4 regions of the Comamonas sp. CAH-2 genome follow, and region 3 is predicted to be linked to each of the others. Evidence: riboswitches for the same ligand, from Rfam matches in the RefSeq annotation. Region 3 holds a riboswitch; each other region holds the start of a gene.
What was found. Region 3 has a riboswitch for cobalamin ahead of FYM52_RS19070 (TonB-dependent receptor plug domain-containing protein). Riboswitches for the same ligand answer to the same signal wherever they lie in the genome.
Positions count from the first base shown of each region.

Region 1: it holds a riboswitch for cobalamin, as region 3 does, so the genes downstream of both, FYM52_RS05295 (TonB-dependent receptor domain-containing protein) here and FYM52_RS19070 (TonB-dependent receptor plug domain-containing protein) in region 3, are expected to answer to the same signal.
Region 2: it holds a riboswitch for cobalamin, as region 3 does, so the genes downstream of both, FYM52_RS01960 (TonB-dependent siderophore receptor) here and FYM52_RS19070 (TonB-dependent receptor plug domain-containing protein) in region 3, are expected to answer to the same signal.
Region 4: it holds a riboswitch for cobalamin, as region 3 does, so the genes downstream of both, cobO (cob(I)yrinic acid a,c-diamide adenosyltransferase) here and FYM52_RS19070 (TonB-dependent receptor plug domain-containing protein) in region 3, are expected to answer to the same signal.

Region 1 covers NZ_VSWF01000005.1:26,241-30,540, reverse strand. Annotated here, with positions in the region: gene FYM52_RS05300 (cobyrinate a,c-diamide synthase) at 1-767, opposite strand, end outside; gene FYM52_RS05295 (TonB-dependent receptor domain-containing protein) at 823-2,703, opposite strand; cobalamin riboswitch at 2,764-3,004, opposite strand; gene rnhA (ribonuclease HI) at 3,162-3,611, opposite strand; gene FYM52_RS05285 (class I SAM-dependent methyltransferase) at 3,608-4,300, opposite strand, start outside.
Region 2 covers NZ_VSWF01000001.1:445,686-449,985, forward strand. Annotated here, with positions in the region: gene FYM52_RS01960 (TonB-dependent siderophore receptor) at 1-1,565, opposite strand, end outside; cobalamin riboswitch at 1,718-1,958, opposite strand; gene FYM52_RS01965 (PAS domain S-box protein) at 2,299-4,300, opposite strand, start outside.
Region 3 covers NZ_VSWF01000051.1:9,378-13,677, reverse strand. Annotated here, with positions in the region: gene FYM52_RS17510 (TonB-dependent receptor domain-containing protein) at 1-1,569, opposite strand, end outside; gene FYM52_RS19070 (TonB-dependent receptor plug domain-containing protein) at 1,566-1,880, opposite strand; cobalamin riboswitch at 2,016-2,246, opposite strand; gene FYM52_RS17505 (hypothetical protein) at 2,451-2,615, opposite strand; gene miaA (tRNA (adenosine(37)-N6)-dimethylallyltransferase MiaA) at 2,854-3,918, opposite strand; gene FYM52_RS17495 (multidrug effflux MFS transporter) at 3,887-4,300, opposite strand, start outside.
Region 4 covers NZ_VSWF01000001.1:190,363-194,662, forward strand. Annotated here, with positions in the region: gene FYM52_RS00870 (ABC transporter substrate-binding protein) at 1-168, opposite strand, end outside; cobalamin riboswitch at 302-528, opposite strand; gene FYM52_RS00875 (GNAT family N-acetyltransferase) at 588-1,091, shown strand; cobalamin riboswitch at 1,137-1,353, shown strand; gene cobO (cob(I)yrinic acid a,c-diamide adenosyltransferase) at 1,477-2,103, shown strand; gene FYM52_RS00885 (ABC transporter substrate-binding protein) at 2,103-2,972, shown strand; gene FYM52_RS00890 (iron ABC transporter permease) at 2,969-4,003, shown strand; gene FYM52_RS00895 (ABC transporter ATP-binding protein) at 4,003-4,300, shown strand, end outside.

The DNA.
Region 1 (4,300 bases), on a different contig from region 3:
AGCCAGGGCTGGGGGGCTGCCACGGGCTGCGCCGGGGCTGCAAACGCCACCGACCAGCGCTGCCAGTCCTGCCAGTCCATGCGCCCCAGGGGCGTGTCGGCCAGGGCATCGGCCGCGGCATTCAGGCGCGCCATGGCATCGGGCAGCTCGTGGGCTGCCACCAGGCCCAGGTGGCGCTCGGGCAGCAGCTGCGCGTCCTTGCCCGGGCCCATGCGCTGCAAGCCGCCCAGCCACAGCTGCGGGTCGCGCAGGCTGCTTTGCAGCATCTGCGTGTGCATGCCGGTGGCCACGCGGTTGGCCAGCACGCCGGCCCAGGGCACGCCCGGCTGGTACTGCTGCATGCCCAGCACCAACGCGCCAAAGCTGCCTGCCATGGCCGAGGCATCGACCACCAGCAGCACCGGCACGCCCAGCTGGGTGGCCAGATCGGCCGCGGTGGGGCTGCCGTCAAACAGGCCCATCACGCCTTCGATCAGGATCACATCGGCCTGCGCGGCCGCGGCATGCAGGCGCGCGCGCACCTCGTCCATGCCCACCATCCAGCCATCGAGGTTGTGCACCGTGGCCCCGCTGGCCAGTTGGTGCCAGTACGGGTCCAGGTAATCCGGCCCGCACTTGAAGACCCGCACGCGGCGCCCCTGGCGGGCATGCCAGCGCGCCAGCGCCGCGGTGATGGTGGTCTTGCCCTGGCCCGAAGCGGGGGCGGCAATCAGCACCGCCACGCAGTGGTGCACGGGAGGGGATGGAGGAGTGATCAGTGGTGACATGCAAGCTCTCGGGGGTGCCCGCCAGGGCCACGGCGGGCAGATACAGCGTCGGCGGTTACCAGGGCATCCATTTCACGCCCAGCCACAGCGTACGCCCGGCGGTGGCGTAGTCCTTGACCAGGGTGTAGTCACGGTCCAGCGCATTGTCGATGCGCGCGGTCAGCGTGAAGTCCCTGGCCAGCTGGCGCGAGGCGGACAGGTTCACCAGGGTGTAGCCACCCAGGGACTTGACGGCCTCCGCATCGTCGTTGAAGCGGCGGCTGGCCGCCTGCAGCTCGGTGCCCAGGGTCCAGCCCGCCAGGGTGCCCTCAACCCCCAGGGTCGCATAGCGCTGCGAGCGGCGCTGCAGCAAGCGGCCGGTCTGGGCGTTGCGCGGGTTCTGGAAATCCACCGACGCATACCACTTCACCACACCCGCGCGCCAGTTGCCGGCCAGGGTGATGCCTTCCAGCTGGGCCTCGTCCACGTTCAGGTAGCAGCCCTGGCTGAGCGCCACCGGGCAGGTGCCCTGCTTGGCGGCATAGACCACCAGGTTTTCAATCTTGTTGCGGTAGGCCGTGGCGCTGAACGCGCGGTCCTTGTCGCCCCAGCGCAGCCCCAGTTCCATGTTGCGGCTTTCCTCGGGCTTCAGGCTGGCATCGCCGTTCTGCGAGAAGCGCTGGAACAGCGTGGGCACGCGAAAGCCGGTGCCCACCGAGGCCGTGGCCTTCCAGTGCGGGGCGAAGTCCCAGCCATAGGCCAGTGTGGCCGTGCGCTTGCCGCCAAAGTCGCTGTCCCGGTCATGGCGCAGGTTCAGTTGCACGGCGTGCTGCTGCCAGTGCAGGCCATAGCCCAGGCCCAGCGCGTTCTGGTGGCGCGAGCGCGCGTCACCGCCCACCAGGCTGGTATTCTCCAGCGTGTCCTCGCGCCGCTCGGCCAGCACCGAGAAAGTGCCCACGCGGCTGCGCCATTCGTTGTGCACCAGGTAGTTGCGCAGCAGGGTTTCGGTGCGGTAGTGCGTGGCCGTCCAGGTGTCGTAGCCGTGGCGCGACTGGCTCACGGCCACACGCGTGCGCCACGCGGGCGTCCAGTCACCCTGCCAGTTCAGGCCATAGGCATCCAGGGTGCGGACCGCACGGTCGTTGCCCTGGGCGCGGCTGTCGTAGCCAGCGTTCGAATCGCTGGTCAGGGCAGTGACGTCCAGGCGCTGGCCCGCGCTGAGCTGCAGGCCCACGCGCGCATTCGCCGATTTGCGCACGTAGCCGTCCTTGTCCACGTTGCGGCGGGTGCCCCCGGTCTTGGCATCGAAGCCCTCGCTGTCGGCATAGGACAGGCCCAGGGCATAGTCCCAGGCGCCCTGCCCGCCGCTGAATCCGGCCGTGCCCTTCTTGGTGCCGTACGAGCCCGCGCCCACGGACACATGGGGCTTGAAGCCGGTCTCGCCACGGCGGGTGAAGATCTGCACCGTGCCCGCCATGGCATCCGAGCCATACAGCGCACCGACCGCGCCGCGCAGCACCTCGATGCGCTCGATCGATTCCAGCGGCAGCGTCTCCCAGGGGGCGCCGCCGGAGCCATTCTGGGCATCGATGCGGATGCCGTCGACATACACCGCCGTGTGCTGCTTGTGCGCCCCGCGCAGGAACAGGTTGGTGTCCGAACCCGGGCCACCGGTGCGGGTGATCTGGATGCCCGGCACCTTGGCCATGACATCTTCCAGCGCCAGGGCGCCGCTGCGCTCCAGGGCCTCCCCGTCCAGCACCGTCACATCCGCCAGCACTTCGCTCAGGCGCTGCTCGGAGCGCGTGGCCGAGACCACCACCTCATCCAGGGCCGCCGCGGCCGCCGGCAGCACCAGGCCCGCCAGACAGACCACCGCCAGAGAGACCGGGCGCCACGCCATCGCCGGCATCCAGGCACGCTGACGCCGTTGTTCGAACACATTCATTGGAAACATCACCAGATTCCACCCGTGTCAGCCTCCCCGCCGACAATGGGCAAACATGCCTGCCCTGGGGGCAGACACACGAATGTTGGCCGGTATCCGGGCTGGTCCCTCAGTCCATCGCCTTCCCACGTGCTTGTTCAAGGCACCCAGTGGCTGTGTTGATGGAGGGGCGCTATGACGGGCGCCAGGGACTCACCGTTGCGGGGGCAGCGCAGGCTAGGTCAGGTCGAAGGCCGACCCACCATCCTGCTTCCCGTTGAACTGCAATCTTGCGAACCAAGTTGCGAGCACCAACAATGCAAGCTGGCGATTCTAACTGGACGTGACGGGCCATGGTGCACCGCACAGCAGTGCCGCAGCCAGGCGCAGGGCTGCACAAAAAATGAGCAGCATCCGCACAAAAACAAAGGGCTTCAGATACAAACCTATCTGAAGCCCTTATTCATTCAGCGCCAGGCGCTATCTTTTCAAATCCTGCCCAGCGCCCGGTCCACGCCCAGGTTGGCCAGGGCATCGGCCCGCTCGTTGCCCGGATCGCCCGCATGGCCCTTGACCCAGCGCCACTCGATGCGGTGTCCCGCACCGCTGACCAGCGCATCCAGCGCCTGCCACAGCTCGACGTTCTTCACCGGCTGCTTGGTCGAGGTCTTCCAGCCCTTGGCTTTCCAGCCGTGGATCCATTCCGTGATGCCCTTTCGCACGTACTCGCTGTCCAGGAACAGCGTCACATCGCAGGGGCGCTTGAGGGCGCGCAACGCTTCGATCACGGCGGTCAGCTCCATGCGGTTGTTGGTGGTCTCGCGCTCGCCGCCAAACAACTCCTTGGTGTGCGGCCCGGCCTGCATCAGCACGCCCCAGCCGCCCGGCCCCGGGTTGCCCTTGCAGGCCCCGTCCGTGTAAATCACTACTTGGTTCAAATTTCTTTCCTTTGTGGTGCTTGCTGGCACGCGGCCGCCGGGCGGGCCTGCGCCGCGGGCGCACGTTTGCGCCACGCAGGCTCCAGCAGGCGCATGCCATGCACCTTTTTCACAGCCAGCACGCAGTATGCACCGCCCAGCACCGGCCAGGCCTTGTTGCCCAGCCTATCCATCCAGCGCCAGCGCTGCAGCCAGGCTGGCGCCTCCAGCGCCGGGGCGTGGCAACCGAAATCGGCGGCCACCACGTCCATGGCCAGCACCTGCAGCCAATCGCGCACGCGCCAGTACGGCAGGCCGCGCCAGGCGTTCAACCCAGGCTCCGGCACACGCTCCAGCCCATGCTGAAGCCCCCACAGGCTATAGGGGTTGAGCCCAAACAGCAGCAGCCGCCCTTCGGGCACCAGCACGCGCACCGCTTCGCGCAAGGCAGCATGCGGGTCCTGGCAATGTTCGAGGGTGTGGGGCAGGACCAGCAGGTCGACGCTGGACTCGGCGAACGGCAGTGCCTCGGGGGCGCACAACAGTTGTACACCTTCAGGGACTTGGCAAGCCCCGGGTTCAAGGTTCCAATCGGTGCTTTGCGCGGCCACCCAGCGGTTGGGCATGCGGTTGTGGCGCAGCGCTTGCAGCAGGGGCCAGCCCAGTTGCACGCTGTGATAGCCGAAAATATCCGCCACCGCCTCATCACA
Region 2 (4,300 bases), on a different contig from region 3:
TTCAGCCCCAGCTCGATCTGGCGTGCCGTGGTCAGCTTGAACGGGCGGTTGCCCAGGTTCAGCGTCAGCACATTGGTGACGGGGTCGTGGCCTTGGGACAGCTGGCCATACAGGCTGGTGCGGGCGTTGAGCCGGTGCGTCACCCCCAGCCGCCAGGCCGTGCCGCCCAGGCGCTTGTCGAAGGAGCCGCTGCCCACCAGGTCCTGGCGCTCAAAGTCTGTGATGTCGCGGCGGATGCCGGCCAGCAGCAGCCAGCGATCGCTGAGCGTCCAGGCGTCCTCGACATAGAAATCGTGCGTGGTCGCCTGGGTGCGGTAGCTGGGTAGCATGGGCGAGGCATTGGGCCAGTGCCCCAGCGACGGGTCGTTCACGCCGACCAGGTCGCTGCCGGCGTAATCGTTGCGGGCAAAGTCGAATTGGGCCTGGCTGGCTTCCCAGCCGATGACCAGCTTGTGCGCCCCGGTCTGGATGGCGGCCTCCAGCCGGTTGCCGGTTTGCACCAGGTCGTGCGACAGCTCCAGATAGTCCGAGAGCGCCACCTGTTGGGTCGCCGGCAGGTAGCGGTAGGCCTCGATGTTGCGCCAGTAGCGGTTGGCCTGGAAGCGGTAGAGCTCGTTGCTCACGGTCAGCCAGGCGTTGGCCTGGTACTGGGCCCGGGCGCGCAGGCGCTGGTCCTGGATGCGGATGCGGCTGTCGGTGGTGTTGAAGTTGCGGCCCAGCAGCTCGGGCACGATGGCGCCGTTGAGCGTGGGGGTGCCGAAATAGCGCGCGGGCCGTTCGTCACTCACATCGGCCAGCAGCTCCAGGCGCAGCGCGGGCGTGGGCTGCCAGCGCAGCGTGCTCATCAGCTTGCCGCCACGGGCACGGGCCATGTCGTGCTCACCGTTGGTGTAGTGGCCATAGGCGTCGACCCGGTAGGTCACCGTGTCGCTCAGCGCCCCGCCCATGCCCAGGCCCAGCCTGGACGCGCCGTGTGAGCCGGCACCGACCAGCACCTCGCGCACCGTTTCGCGCGTGGGCTGCTTGCGCACGACGTTCGCTGTGGCACCGACGGTGCCCGTGCCATAGACGATGGAGGCCGGGCCGCGCAGCACCTCCACACGCTCATAGCCCCAGCTGTTGGCCGGGTAGGGCGTGGTCGACGAGGCCACACTCAGGCGCACGCCGTCTTCGGCAATGCCGACCGAGTTGGTGCCCGTAAACCCGCGGGTGCTGAAGGACAGGCTGCTGTAGCTGGTCGCAGACAGCGGCGTCATGCCCACGGTGCGGCCGATGATGTCGGCCATGCGGCTGTCCCCGCGCTCCTGCCAGGTTTGCTCGCCCACCGTGTCCAGGCTGGCCGGCAGATCGCGCGTGGCGATGCCGGTGCGACTGCCTGAGGTGGTGGCGTGCGACAGGCCCAGGCCGCCTTCGGCACGGTCCGTGACGTGGACCGTGGGCAGTTGGGCTGGAGGGGCGGCGCTGTCGCGCAGGGTGGGGGCCGGTTCGGCCGGAGCATCCGCAGCGATGGCGCAGGCCGCAGGTACAAGCCCAATCAGGGCGAAAGGCAAGGCGAGATGGTGCATGGTGTCAAAAGAGGCTGGCCGTCTGCCTGCAAGTGACGAATCCATGCTGCGAAGCTGAGGCTGCGTACGCAGCTCTTGTCGCTAGCTGGTGGCCATCACGCTGCTCCCCGCAGACGGTCGTTGCACATGCTGGCAAGAGGAGGGTGAGCTCCATTGCACAGCGCTCAACAGGCCGGTATCCGGGCTGACAGATGGCCAAAGGCCTGCCGATCGCCTTCCCAGCGCTTCCGCACACCCCGTGAGGGGCCACGTAAAACGCCAGTGGCTGGTTCTTGCATGCAAGAACCCTGATTCGGATTGATCTGCTTACCGTTGCGGGGGCAGCCAGGGCATTGCACCCTGTTCCCGTTTAACCCGGGATTGAACCCGGGCACCTGTTGCGTGAAATTGGCTGGGAAATGGGGCGCACAGCGTGCGCCGCCACCTTTCCGGTCCAATTTGCGGCTCAGTATATCGTAGCAACGGTGCAAGTTTGGATGCGCCGTGGACAAGGGGACGGACCCGCAGGAGTGCCCCACGGCCATTCACCCTCGGACCACACGAGCTGACAAGGTCCGCGCCCTGGTGTTAGTCCAGGCCCTGCAGGCGCAGTCGCCGTGGGCGGTTGCCATGCCCCGCACCATGTGCAGCCAGCGCAGGCTGGGGGCGCCCCTCCTGCCGCAAATGCGCGTGTCTGCGGCCATGGGCCTCGGTGGGGAAGGTTTCCAGTTCCAGGCTGCCAGAAGCAAGCGGTTCAATCGAACGGTACTTCGTTCAACACATTCAATGCCGCATCAAATGCCAGCGTTTCTATGCGTAGTTTGAGCACGGCAAACTGGTCTGGACGCAGCCTGGGTGCCAGTCCAGGGGCCAGGGCCTCCCAGTGGTCCAGGGCGTCCAGATCATGGCGCTGCAAGGCGGCACGCAGCGATTCGAGATGGGCGCGCGTGGCCGCATCCAGCGGAGGCAACACCGGCGCCTCGCCCCCGGTGACATCGTGGCCAGTGTTCCCCTCCACGCCTGCATCCGCAGCTTTGGCATCGTCCTCTGCGGGGGCCAGCACGGCGTCCCACCCCTGCAAGCTCGGTTGGATTTGGGCGATCAATGCCCGCAGCTTCTCCGTTTGCTGCGACTTGGCGGCGTCTTCAGCCTGGCTGATCAATTGGTACAGCTGTTCAGCGCCCATCGAGCCCGACATGCCTTTGAGGTCGTGCAGTCTGGTTTTCAAAGCCTGAAAATCTTCCGCCGTTGGCGTTGCCGAAGGCATCGCTAAATGGTGCACGCCATCCAGGATGCGCCGCGCCAGTTGCCATAGCAGCGGCGCGTGCCCCTTGAGCCGGACAAACGACTGGATGGCCGACACGCCCGGCAGTGCAGGCCAATCACCGGGGACCGATGCCGAGTTGGCGGCAGGGGCGGGCGCTGCCACCATGCGATTGCGCTGCGCCAGTGCCGGCAGACAACGCCAGAGAATGCGGATCAACTCCGGTGGATCAAAAGGTTTGCCGACGACGGCGTTCATACCGGCGTCCATGGCCTCGGTCTGTTCTGTCAATGAGACCCCGGCGGTAAGTCCAATCACAGGCAGTTGGGCCGTATGCTGGGCCGCACGGATCTGCCGCGTGGCATCCAGCCCATTGAGTACCGGCATGTGCACATCCATGAGCACGGCATCGTAGGGTGGTGCACTCGCTTGCAGCATGGCAAGGGCTGCCTGGCCATTGGCGGTAACGTCGACGGTGGCGCCTTCGGATTTCAGGATCAGCGCAGCAATTTCCTGGTTGGTTTCGTTGTCATCCACCACCAGCAGGCGTGCGCCCAACAGACCACGCCCGGCAGGGATGGGCGGTACCGCATCCCGGTGCAGCAACAGTCCGGCACTGCGATACATGGGGAGGGTGACCACAAACAGGCTGCCTTGGCCCGCGGTGCTGTGCACCTCGACAGTGCCACGCATCATCTCCACCAGCTGCTTGACAATTGACAGGCCCAGCCCGGTGCCCCCATATCGGCGGGTGGTGGACAGATCGGCTTGCACGAATGGCGCAAACAGGCGCTTGCGGGCTTCTTCATCGATGCCGATACCGGTGTCCTTGACACTGATCTGCACCTGGAACGTGCCGCTGCCCAGTGCCTTGTGGCGCACGGTCAGACGCACTTCTCCGGCGTCCGTGAATTTGATGGCATTGCTCAGCAGGTTGATGAGGATTTGCTGCAGGCGAACGCTGTCGCCTTCCAGAGGCTGGGGCACAGGTTCATCCACATCCACCACAAAGGCCACGCCTTTTTCACGCGCCTGCAGGGCGATCAGCGCAGCGACATCGCGCACCACCTGGTTCAGATCAACGGGCACACGCTCCAACGCCATCTCGCCGGCCTCGATCTTAGAGAAGTCCAAAATATCATTGATGACCGCCAGAAGCGCCTTGCCGGCGACCTGGACGCTGCGCAGCATGCCTTGCTGCTCTTCACTCAAGGCGGTGCGTGACAGCAGGTACGACAGGCCCAGCACGGCATTCATCGGTGTGCGAATTTCATGGCTCATATTCGCCAGAAAGCGGCTCTTGGCATCATTTGCCGCATTCGCCTGGTGCATGGCGACGCGCAGCGATTGCTCCTGCTCCAAGCGCAGGCGAATGTCTGAAGCGATGCCCAGATAACCGATGAACTGATCGCTGGCATCCTGCATCCGTGTCACTGCCAGCGAGACCGGCACACGCAAACCATCGGCACGCACCATGGACCACTGCGTCTTG
Region 3 (4,300 bases):
GCGCACCCAGATGCCGTTCTTGCGGTCCAGCAGGTTGCTGACGCCCACGTACATGTCCAGGTGCTTGTCCAGCTGGTGGCGGTAGGTCAGGTCCGTGCTCTGGAAGGCTTTCTGCCGCTGGGCGTTGTTGTTGTCAAAGTCGCCCGCGGCCCAGGTGCTGCTGCGCCAGGTGTGCGACAGGTGCAGGTTGCCACGCTCCGCGACGCGCAGGTTGAGGCCCAGCACCACGCTGTGGCGCGACACGCCCGGCAACTCCTTGCCATCGAAAGCGCCGCCGCCGTCGTTCTCGCGGTCGATGATGGCGCGTGTCCAGGCGTAGTTGATGTGGCCGGACAGCCGCGGGGTGATCTGCACGCGGTCCTGTAGCTCCAGGCCGTACTTGTGGGATTGGTCGATGTTGGTGTTGATGCCGGAGAACGGACCGGTCTCGAAGTAGTAGATCTCGTTCGAGAGCTTGGCGTAGAAGGCCGACAGTTTCAGGCGGTGGCGTGCCGTCTGGTGGTTGGCGCCCACGGTCAGCGTGCGCGCCTTGGCGGGTTCGATGAAGCCGTTGAAGGCGGTGACGGGCGAGCCCGAGCTCCAGTCGGTGAAGAAGAAACGATCCACGTCCGGGGTGACGAAGGCATCGCTGTAGTTCGCAAACAGTGCCAGCTGCGGCGACAGGCGGTGGTTGGCACCCAGCTCCCACGAGGTCAGGCGCTGCTCGGATTGCAGGGACTGGCCGCTGAGCGGGTTGTGGCGGTAGGTGACTTCCTCGCGGCGGATGCCGGCGGACAGGGTGAGCGCCTCCAGCATGTACTGCCCCTGCAGGAACAGGCCGCGGTTGTGCTTGGTGGTGCTGCCGGATTGCGTGCGTTGGCCATCGAAGTTCTGATAACCCGCATTCAGGATCAGCGCATCGTGCTGGTACTGCGCCGCCACTTCGTTGGACGCATAGCGGTACTGGGCGGCGGGGGGAAAGCTGGGGAACAGCGAGGACTTGTCCTCATCGTGGTGGCGGGCCGACAGCTTCCACTGGCGGTTCACGCGGTACTCGGCACCCAGGCTCCAGTGGTCGCTTTGCAGCTTCTGCTGGGTGTAGGCAGCGCCGGTGTGCATGCCGGGGTGGGCGTTGAACTGTGCCTGCGTCAGCGGATTCGGGTAGCGCGTGTCGATGTGCGAGGCGCCGGCCTCCATGTCCAGGCGCAGGCCTTCCACCGGCTTGAGGGCACCGGCCACACGCCAGGTGTTGGCTTCCGATTGGTCCCGGTGGCCCGTGGGGTCGGGGCTGCTGAAACCGTTCACATGGCTGTGGTCCAGGGTGGCCGACAGATCGAAGCGCTCGCGGACCAGGCCTGCCGAGGCGATGGCGCCGCGTTGCCCGTGATCGCCCGCATAGGTTTCCAGGCTGACGCCGCTGCGCGGCTTGGTGTAGATCTGGATCGTGCCGGCGGTGGCGCCGTCACCGAACATCACGGCGCCGCTGCCCTTGGTGATTTCGATGCGCTCGATGTCGCTGAGCGAGATCGAGCCGATGAGCTGCGGGATGGAGTCGATGTTGTTGAGCCGACGGCCATCGACCGAGATCACCAGGTTCTGGAGCCGTCATTGCCATAGCCCCGCATGCTGATCTGCGGGGTGTAGCGGTTGCCGTAGCTGGGGCTGATCTGCAGCGAGCTTTGCTGCGCCAGATAGTCGAACAGCGAATGCGCGCCTGAGCGCTCGATGTCGCTGCGGGTGTGCACCTCGGACGCATAGGGCGCATCCTGGTCGTGCATGTCGATGCGTGTGGCCGAGACCACGATGGGCTCGCTGAGGCTGGACTGGGCGCTGGCAGGGGCCGCCAGCAAGGACAGGGCGGTTCCCACAGCCAGGGAACAGGGGGAAGGACGGAAGGGCATGGACATCACTCATCAGGCCGCGATCCTGCGTCCCCGCAGGCGGCGGCGTTGCGTACATGGATGCACCGCGTTCGGGGAAGGGGGCTGCTGAAGGCAGCCAACATGCCGCACTCGTCGCTGCCACCCCGCAGCGCATCCGACTCTGTACGTTTCGGCCGGTCTCCGGGCTGGTGCGTTGGTCCGGTTAACCGGACATGTGGAACGCCTTCCCAGGACGTTGTCGTCCCAGTGGCACAGGTTCCACAGACTCGCACTTACCGTTGCGGGGGCAGCACAGGCATTGCATCCATCGGGGGATGGCGCGCACCTGTTTCCCGTTTAACCCAGGGCGTGACCGACCTGGGCACCGATAACGTGGTTACCGCCTCGTGGGAGGCAGTGGACGGGGATGATACCGGGCTTCCCGCCCGCACGGGTTGCGCGGCGCAGGAGCCCGCAGCGCTGGGACGTGCATCCAGGCTGTGGAATGGCAGGGGTTGTGCTGAAAGTTGGTGCTTGCACTGTGTGCGTACACATGCGGCATCGCCCACACGCACGGAGCCTGTGGCGTGGGGTGTGTGTCCAGCGCGCTCAGCGCGAATGCACCACGCTGGCGTCGATCTCGCCATACACGGTGATGCCACTGCCGCTGCGGGCGCTGGTGTCCGAGGGCTGGTAGTACTGCGCGCGCTGGGCGCAGCCACCCAGGGCCAGTGCAAGGCACAGGGCGGTGGCGCAAAGGGTCATGGTTTTCATGGGCAACTCCTGGTCCAAGGCTAAGGCCTCGGCGGCCGGTGCCGGTAAGCAGAGGTAAGTGTCGCCCTGGCAGGCGGGGGTGTCCAGGCACAGGGGGCACCGACAGGCCTCCGAAGGCCTCGGTCATTGGACCGGGCGCAGTGGGCCGGGCCATCGCCCCATCCTTGGCCGGGGCCAGCCCGGTCCTGCACCGGGAAGGCTGGTGCGTGTCCCCTTGCCTGTGTGGTCCGGGGGCTGGTCAGGCCGGCAGGCACTGCAGCGCGGCCTGGACCAGTTGCATGGTGGCCAGCGGGTCGTCGCAGGCGATGGTGTGGCGCTGGGGCATGCTGCGCAGCCAGGTGATCTGGCGCTTGGCCAACTGGCGCGTGGCGGCAATGCCCTTTTCGCGCACCAGGTGCATGTTCAGTTGCGGGGTGTTCTTGCGGACCTGCCAGTCCAGCTCTTCCCAGACCTGGCGGTAGCCCACGCAGCGCATGCTGGGCAGGTCGGGGTGCAGGTCGCCGCGCGCGCGCAGGGCTTGCACTTCGTCGATGAAGCCGGCGTCCAGCATCGCCTGGAAGCGCTGGGCGATGCGGGCGTGCAGCCAGGCGCGGTCACTGGGTTCCAGCGAAAACAGTGTGCAATCGAAGGCGGGCTGTGCGTTTTCAGCTCTCTTTTTTGCTTGGTGAAAGCTGGACAGTGGCTGGCCAGAGATGTGCCACACCTCCAGTGCGCGCTGGATGCGCTGGCTGTCGCCGGGCGCCAGGCGGGCGGCGGTTTCCGGGTCCACCTGGGCCAGTTCGGCATGCATGGCAGGCCAGCCGATGCTGGCGGCCTGGGCGTCCAGCCGGGCGCGCACCTCGGGGTCGGCGGCAGGCATGTCGTCGATGCCGTCGAGCAGCGCCTTGAAATACAGCATGGTGCCGCCCACCAGCAGCGGGATGGCGCCGCGTGCGCGGATCTCAGCGACCAGGCGCTGGGTGTCCTGCACGAACTCGGCCGCGCTGTACGACTGCAGCGGGTCGAGGATGTCGATCAGGTGGTGGGGCACGGCGGCCCGCTCCTGCAGGCTGGGTTTGGCGGTGCCGATGTCCATGCTGCGGTAGACCAGGGCCGAGTCCACGCTGATGATTTCACTGGGTTGGCCGCGCTGGGCCAGGACGGCGGCCAGGGCCAGCGCGCCGTTGGTTTTACCGGAAGCCGTGGGGCCTGCAATCGCAATGCAGGGCAGAGGGTGGGGGGACGCAGTCAAGGCAGGGGGCAGGAAAGGGTTGAAGCCAGCCCGGCGCGCATCAGGCCGAAGTGGCCGCGCCGGAGGCGCCATAGCGGCGCACCAGCGTCCATGATGCCAAGGCTGCGGCCAGGCACCACAGGCCCAGCCCGAAAACCAAGGGGTACACAGTGCCATTGAAGCTGCGGCCCAGCACCTGCCCGGTGGCAAAGGCGCACACCATCATGATGAAACCGTTGAGGGCCGAGGCCGTGCCCGCCGCCTGCGGAAAGCTGCTGACCGCGCCGCTTTGCCCACAGGGCTGCTGGATGCCGTGGGCCACCGGGTACAGCATGCACACCGCAGCATAGGCCAGGCCGCTGCGCACGCCGGCCCAGGCCAGCGCCGCCAGCAGCACGGCGCACAGCAGGGCCAGGCCGCCGGCCACGGCCACGGTGCGGCGCACGCCCCAGCGCACCAGCAGGCGGCGGCACAG
Region 4 (4,300 bases), on a different contig from region 3:
GGCGTAGAGCATTTCCGTGCCGCCCTGGCCGATGGTGACCACCGAGGCCGGTGCCCGGTCCAGTTGGAGGCGATGGCCGCAGTTCTGCAGCTGCAGCGGGTAGTCCGCGGCGTGGGCAGACAGGGCGGTGGCCAGCAGGGCGGCGTAGGCAAGGCGTCGAGGCAGCATCAGGGGGCTTCTTTCCAGAAACAGCGGGTACCCCTGGAAGCACTGGCAACACCCCCGCAGCGCGCGAGACCCCGAAAGGCCCTGGCAGGCAGGTCCACGGGACATTGCTCACTTCCCGGACACCCCGCCGGCAATCGATGGTTGGTGCTTTGGCAGGTCTCCTGACTGGCACGTCATCGCGTCGCCCCGCCTTCCCGAATGTGGATTCAGTGGCGGATGGGGCGGGCTCGTTGCCTACAGTTGCGGGGGCAGTTCCATTCGGCCGCCAGACCCTGAAGCGGGCGGCGGTCATTGGATTCCCTCATGCGGCTGGCGGTGGCTGGCGCATGTCCTTGCGGAACCAAAGTTCGGGTAATGTAGCTGATTTTGTAGCGTCTGGCGCAGGCACCGTCTGCGTGGACACCTGTTTCCAGTCTGATATGTCCCTTCCCGAATGCATGGCCATTGCGCCCGTCCACCGCCTGGAGGCGGTGCAGGACTTCTTGCACACGGCCCGCCAGCAGATGTTCGGCACGCTGGTGGATCCGCAGCAAACCCCCGCGGATCTGCAGCATTTTGAGCAGGTGTACGCGGCGGGCACGGGCTGCATGTGGGCGGCCCGGCATCCGCAGCACGGCATGGTGGGCAGCATTGCCTACCGCGCCTACGATGGCCGCTTCGCGCAACTGGATTTCGGCGCGCTGCGCGTGGTGGAGGTGGTGCGCCTGTTCGTCGCCCCGGTGTGGCGCCGGCAGGGGCTGGCCGTTGCCTTGCTGGACCACGTGCGCCAGCACGCCATCGCCCAGGGGGTGCAGCTGCTGTACCTGCACACGCACCCGTTCCTGCCGGGCGCGCTGGAGTTCTGGCAGCAGCAGGGCTTTCAGGTGGTGCAGCGCGAAACGGCCGCGCCCTGGCACACCATCCACATGCAATGCGCCCTGTAGCGCGCGCCGCGCGCAGTCTGCGCCGCGGGGGCGGCAGTCGCTTCTATAATCCGCACTCCAACAGGAGCCCCGCCGCACCCGCGTGCGTGGGGTGAAACGGGAAGTCCGGTGACCTCACACCCTTGGTGTGGAGCATTCCGGCGCAGCCCCCGCTGCTGTAAGCCTGACAGACACACTTCGATGCCACTGGGAGCCCCCCGGGAAGGCGGTGTGCGCTGTATGACGGCAAGCCAGAATACCGACCTGTTGGCACGCAGTTGTATGCCACGGGGTGTGGGCCGTTTGCTGACAGGTTCCATCCCGCCTTGGCGGGGCGCCGGCCCGCCGCACACACACCACCTTCCCGTATGGGCATGCCTTTCCATGGAAATGGCTCGGGGAGAGCATGGACCTCACGTTCAAACAACAGCATGCTGAACGCATGCAGGACAAGAAAGCCCAGGTGCAGGCCGCCATGGCGCGCGCCCAGGTTGAGCGCGGCATCGTCGTGCTGCTGACCGGCCACGGCAAGGGCAAGACCACCTCGGCCTTCGGCATGCTGTACCGGGCCCTGGGCCATGGCCTGCGCGCCGGCGTGGTGCAGTTCATCACGGGCACCCACGCCTCGGGTGAAGTCACCTTTTTGCAGCAGCAGGGGCTGCTGGGGCAGGGGGCGAGGGCCCAGGTGGACTACCACGCCATGGCCACGGGCTGTTCCTGGCAGCGCAGCGACTGGGACGCCGACCTGCCCGCAGCCAACCAGGCCTGGCAGGCGGCGCAGCGCATGCTGGCCGACCCCAGCCTGCGCCTGGTGGTGCTCGACGAGCTGACCTTCATGCTGCAGTACGGCTATCTGGCGCTGCCCCAGCTGCTGCAGGCGCTGGAGCGCCGCCCCGCCGGACAATCGGTGGTCATCACCGGCCGCAGTGCGCCGGCACCGCTGCTGGCGCTGGCGGACACGGTCAGCGAGATCGCCGACACCCGGCATGCCTTCCAGGCCGGCGTGAAGGCGCAGGCGGGCGTGGACTTCTGATGCGGCCACCGCTGCAGGCCCTGCTGCTGGCGCTGTGCGCCGGCCTGCCCATGGCCGTGGGGGCGGGTGCGCTGCCCACGCTGATGTCCACCAACATCTGCGCCGACACCCTGGCGCTGAGCCTGGCAGCGCCGCAGCAGATCCTGTCACTGTCGCGCCAGAGCCAGGATGCGCAGCGCTTTTCCCTGGCCGCCCAGGCCCGGCAGTTTCCCGCCAACGAAGCGACGGCGGAGGACGTGCTGCACTTGCAGCCCCAGGTGGTGCTGGCCTCGCGGCGCTGGAATGCCCGGCACCAGACGGCCTTGCTCCAGCGCCATGGCGTGCAGATCGTGACGGTGCCGTTTCCCACCGACTGGGAGGGCATCTTCAGCAGCACGCGCAAGATGGGCCAGGCCCTGGGGCGCGAGGCCGCCGCGCAGGCGCTGCTGGACAGCCTGTCCGCCAGACTGGCGCAGTTGCGCGCCACACCGCGGCCTTTCAAGGTCCTGTACCTGCGCCCGAATGGCGGCAGCGCGGGTGCGCAGACGCATGTGGACGCCGTGCTGACGGCCGCCGGCCTGCGCAACCATGCCAGCGCGCTGGGCCTGCAGGGCTGGGGGCGCATCGATCTGGAGCGCATCGTGCAGAACCCGCCCGACATCTTCATCACCCCCGGGCTGGTCAATGACGCGGCCTACGCCCGCTCCGGGCTGAGCCGCCATCCGCAGATGCAAAAGCTGCTGCAGCACATCCCCGTGGTGGTGCTGCAGCACAACGACTGGGGCTGCAGCAACTGGCAACTGATCGAGGCGGCCGAGTCGGTGGCCGCCCAGATCGACGCTTTGCCGCGGCCTGCCGCCCGGGTGGCGCTGCGCGAGGGGGCCCCATGATGCGCTGGACCGCACGCACCGGCATGCCCCGTGTCTGGCTGCTGAACACCGGGCTGCTGGCCCTGCTGCTGGTGCTGGCCGGCATCTCCCTGGGCATCGGTTCGGTGTCCATCGGGGTGGCGGACTGGTGGGCGGCGGCCTGGCAGCCCGCAGGCGCCAGCGATCTGGCCGTGCGCCACCAGGCCATCGTGCAGGAAATCCGCCTGCCGCGCGTGGTGCTGGCGGTGCTGGTGGGCATGTCGCTGGGTGTCGCGGGCGCGGCTCTGCAAGGCCTGCTGCGCAATCCGCTGGCAGAGCCCGGCCTGCTGGGCGTCAGCTCCAGCGCCGGCCTGGGTGCCGTGCTGTGCATCTATTTCGGGCTGTGGCACTGGAATGCCTGGCTGTTGCCCACGGTGGCCATGGCCAGCGCGGCCGCCGCCACGCTGGTGCTCTACCGCATCGCCAGCCGGGGCGCTAGCAATCTGACCCTGATTCTGGCGGGCGTGGCCATGTCCTCGCTGATGGCGGCGCTGACGTCGTTGGCCATCAACCTGGCCCCCACGCCCACCGACATGCAGGACATCGTGCTGTGGCTGATGGGCTCGCTGGCCGACCGCAGCTTCGACGAGGTGCGGCTGTGCCTGCCTTTCATTGCACTGGGGCTGCTGATCCTGGCCGGCAGCGGCCGCCAGCTGGATGCGCTGACGCTGGGCGAGGACGAGGCCGCCAGCATGGGCGTGAACCTGCCGCGGCTGCGCGCGCAGGTGATTGCCGGCACGGCGCTGTGCGTGGGTGCCAGCGTGGCGGTGACGGGGTCCATCGGCTTCATCGGGCTGGTGGTGCCGCACCTGTTCCGCAGCCTCGTGGGCTACCGGCCTTCGCGCCTGCTGCTGCCCAGTGCGCTGGGCGGGGCCGTGCTGCTGCTGGGGGCGGACATTGCGCTGCGTCTGCTCAGCGGGCGGGTGGAGCTGATGCTGGGCGTGGTCACGGCCCTGATCGGCGCGCCTTTCTTCTTTTACCTGGTGGTGCGCGAGCGCTGGAGGCATCGCTGATGCGTACGCTGTCGGTCGAGTCGCTGCAGGTGGCATGGCGGGGTCAGACCTGCGTGCAGGACCTATCGTTCCAGGTCCAGTCGGGTGAGCTGTTGGCCCTGATCGGCCCCAACGGCGCCGGCAAGAGCACGGTGCTGCGCGCCCTGGCCCAGCTGCTGCCGCACCAGGGGCGGGTGCTGCTGGATGGCGAGGACCTGGCACGCCTGGCCCCCCACCAGCGCGCCAGGCGCCTGGCCTACCTGGCCCAGGGTGACCAGGTGGCCTGGCCCTTGCAGGTGCGTGACTTCGTGGCACTGG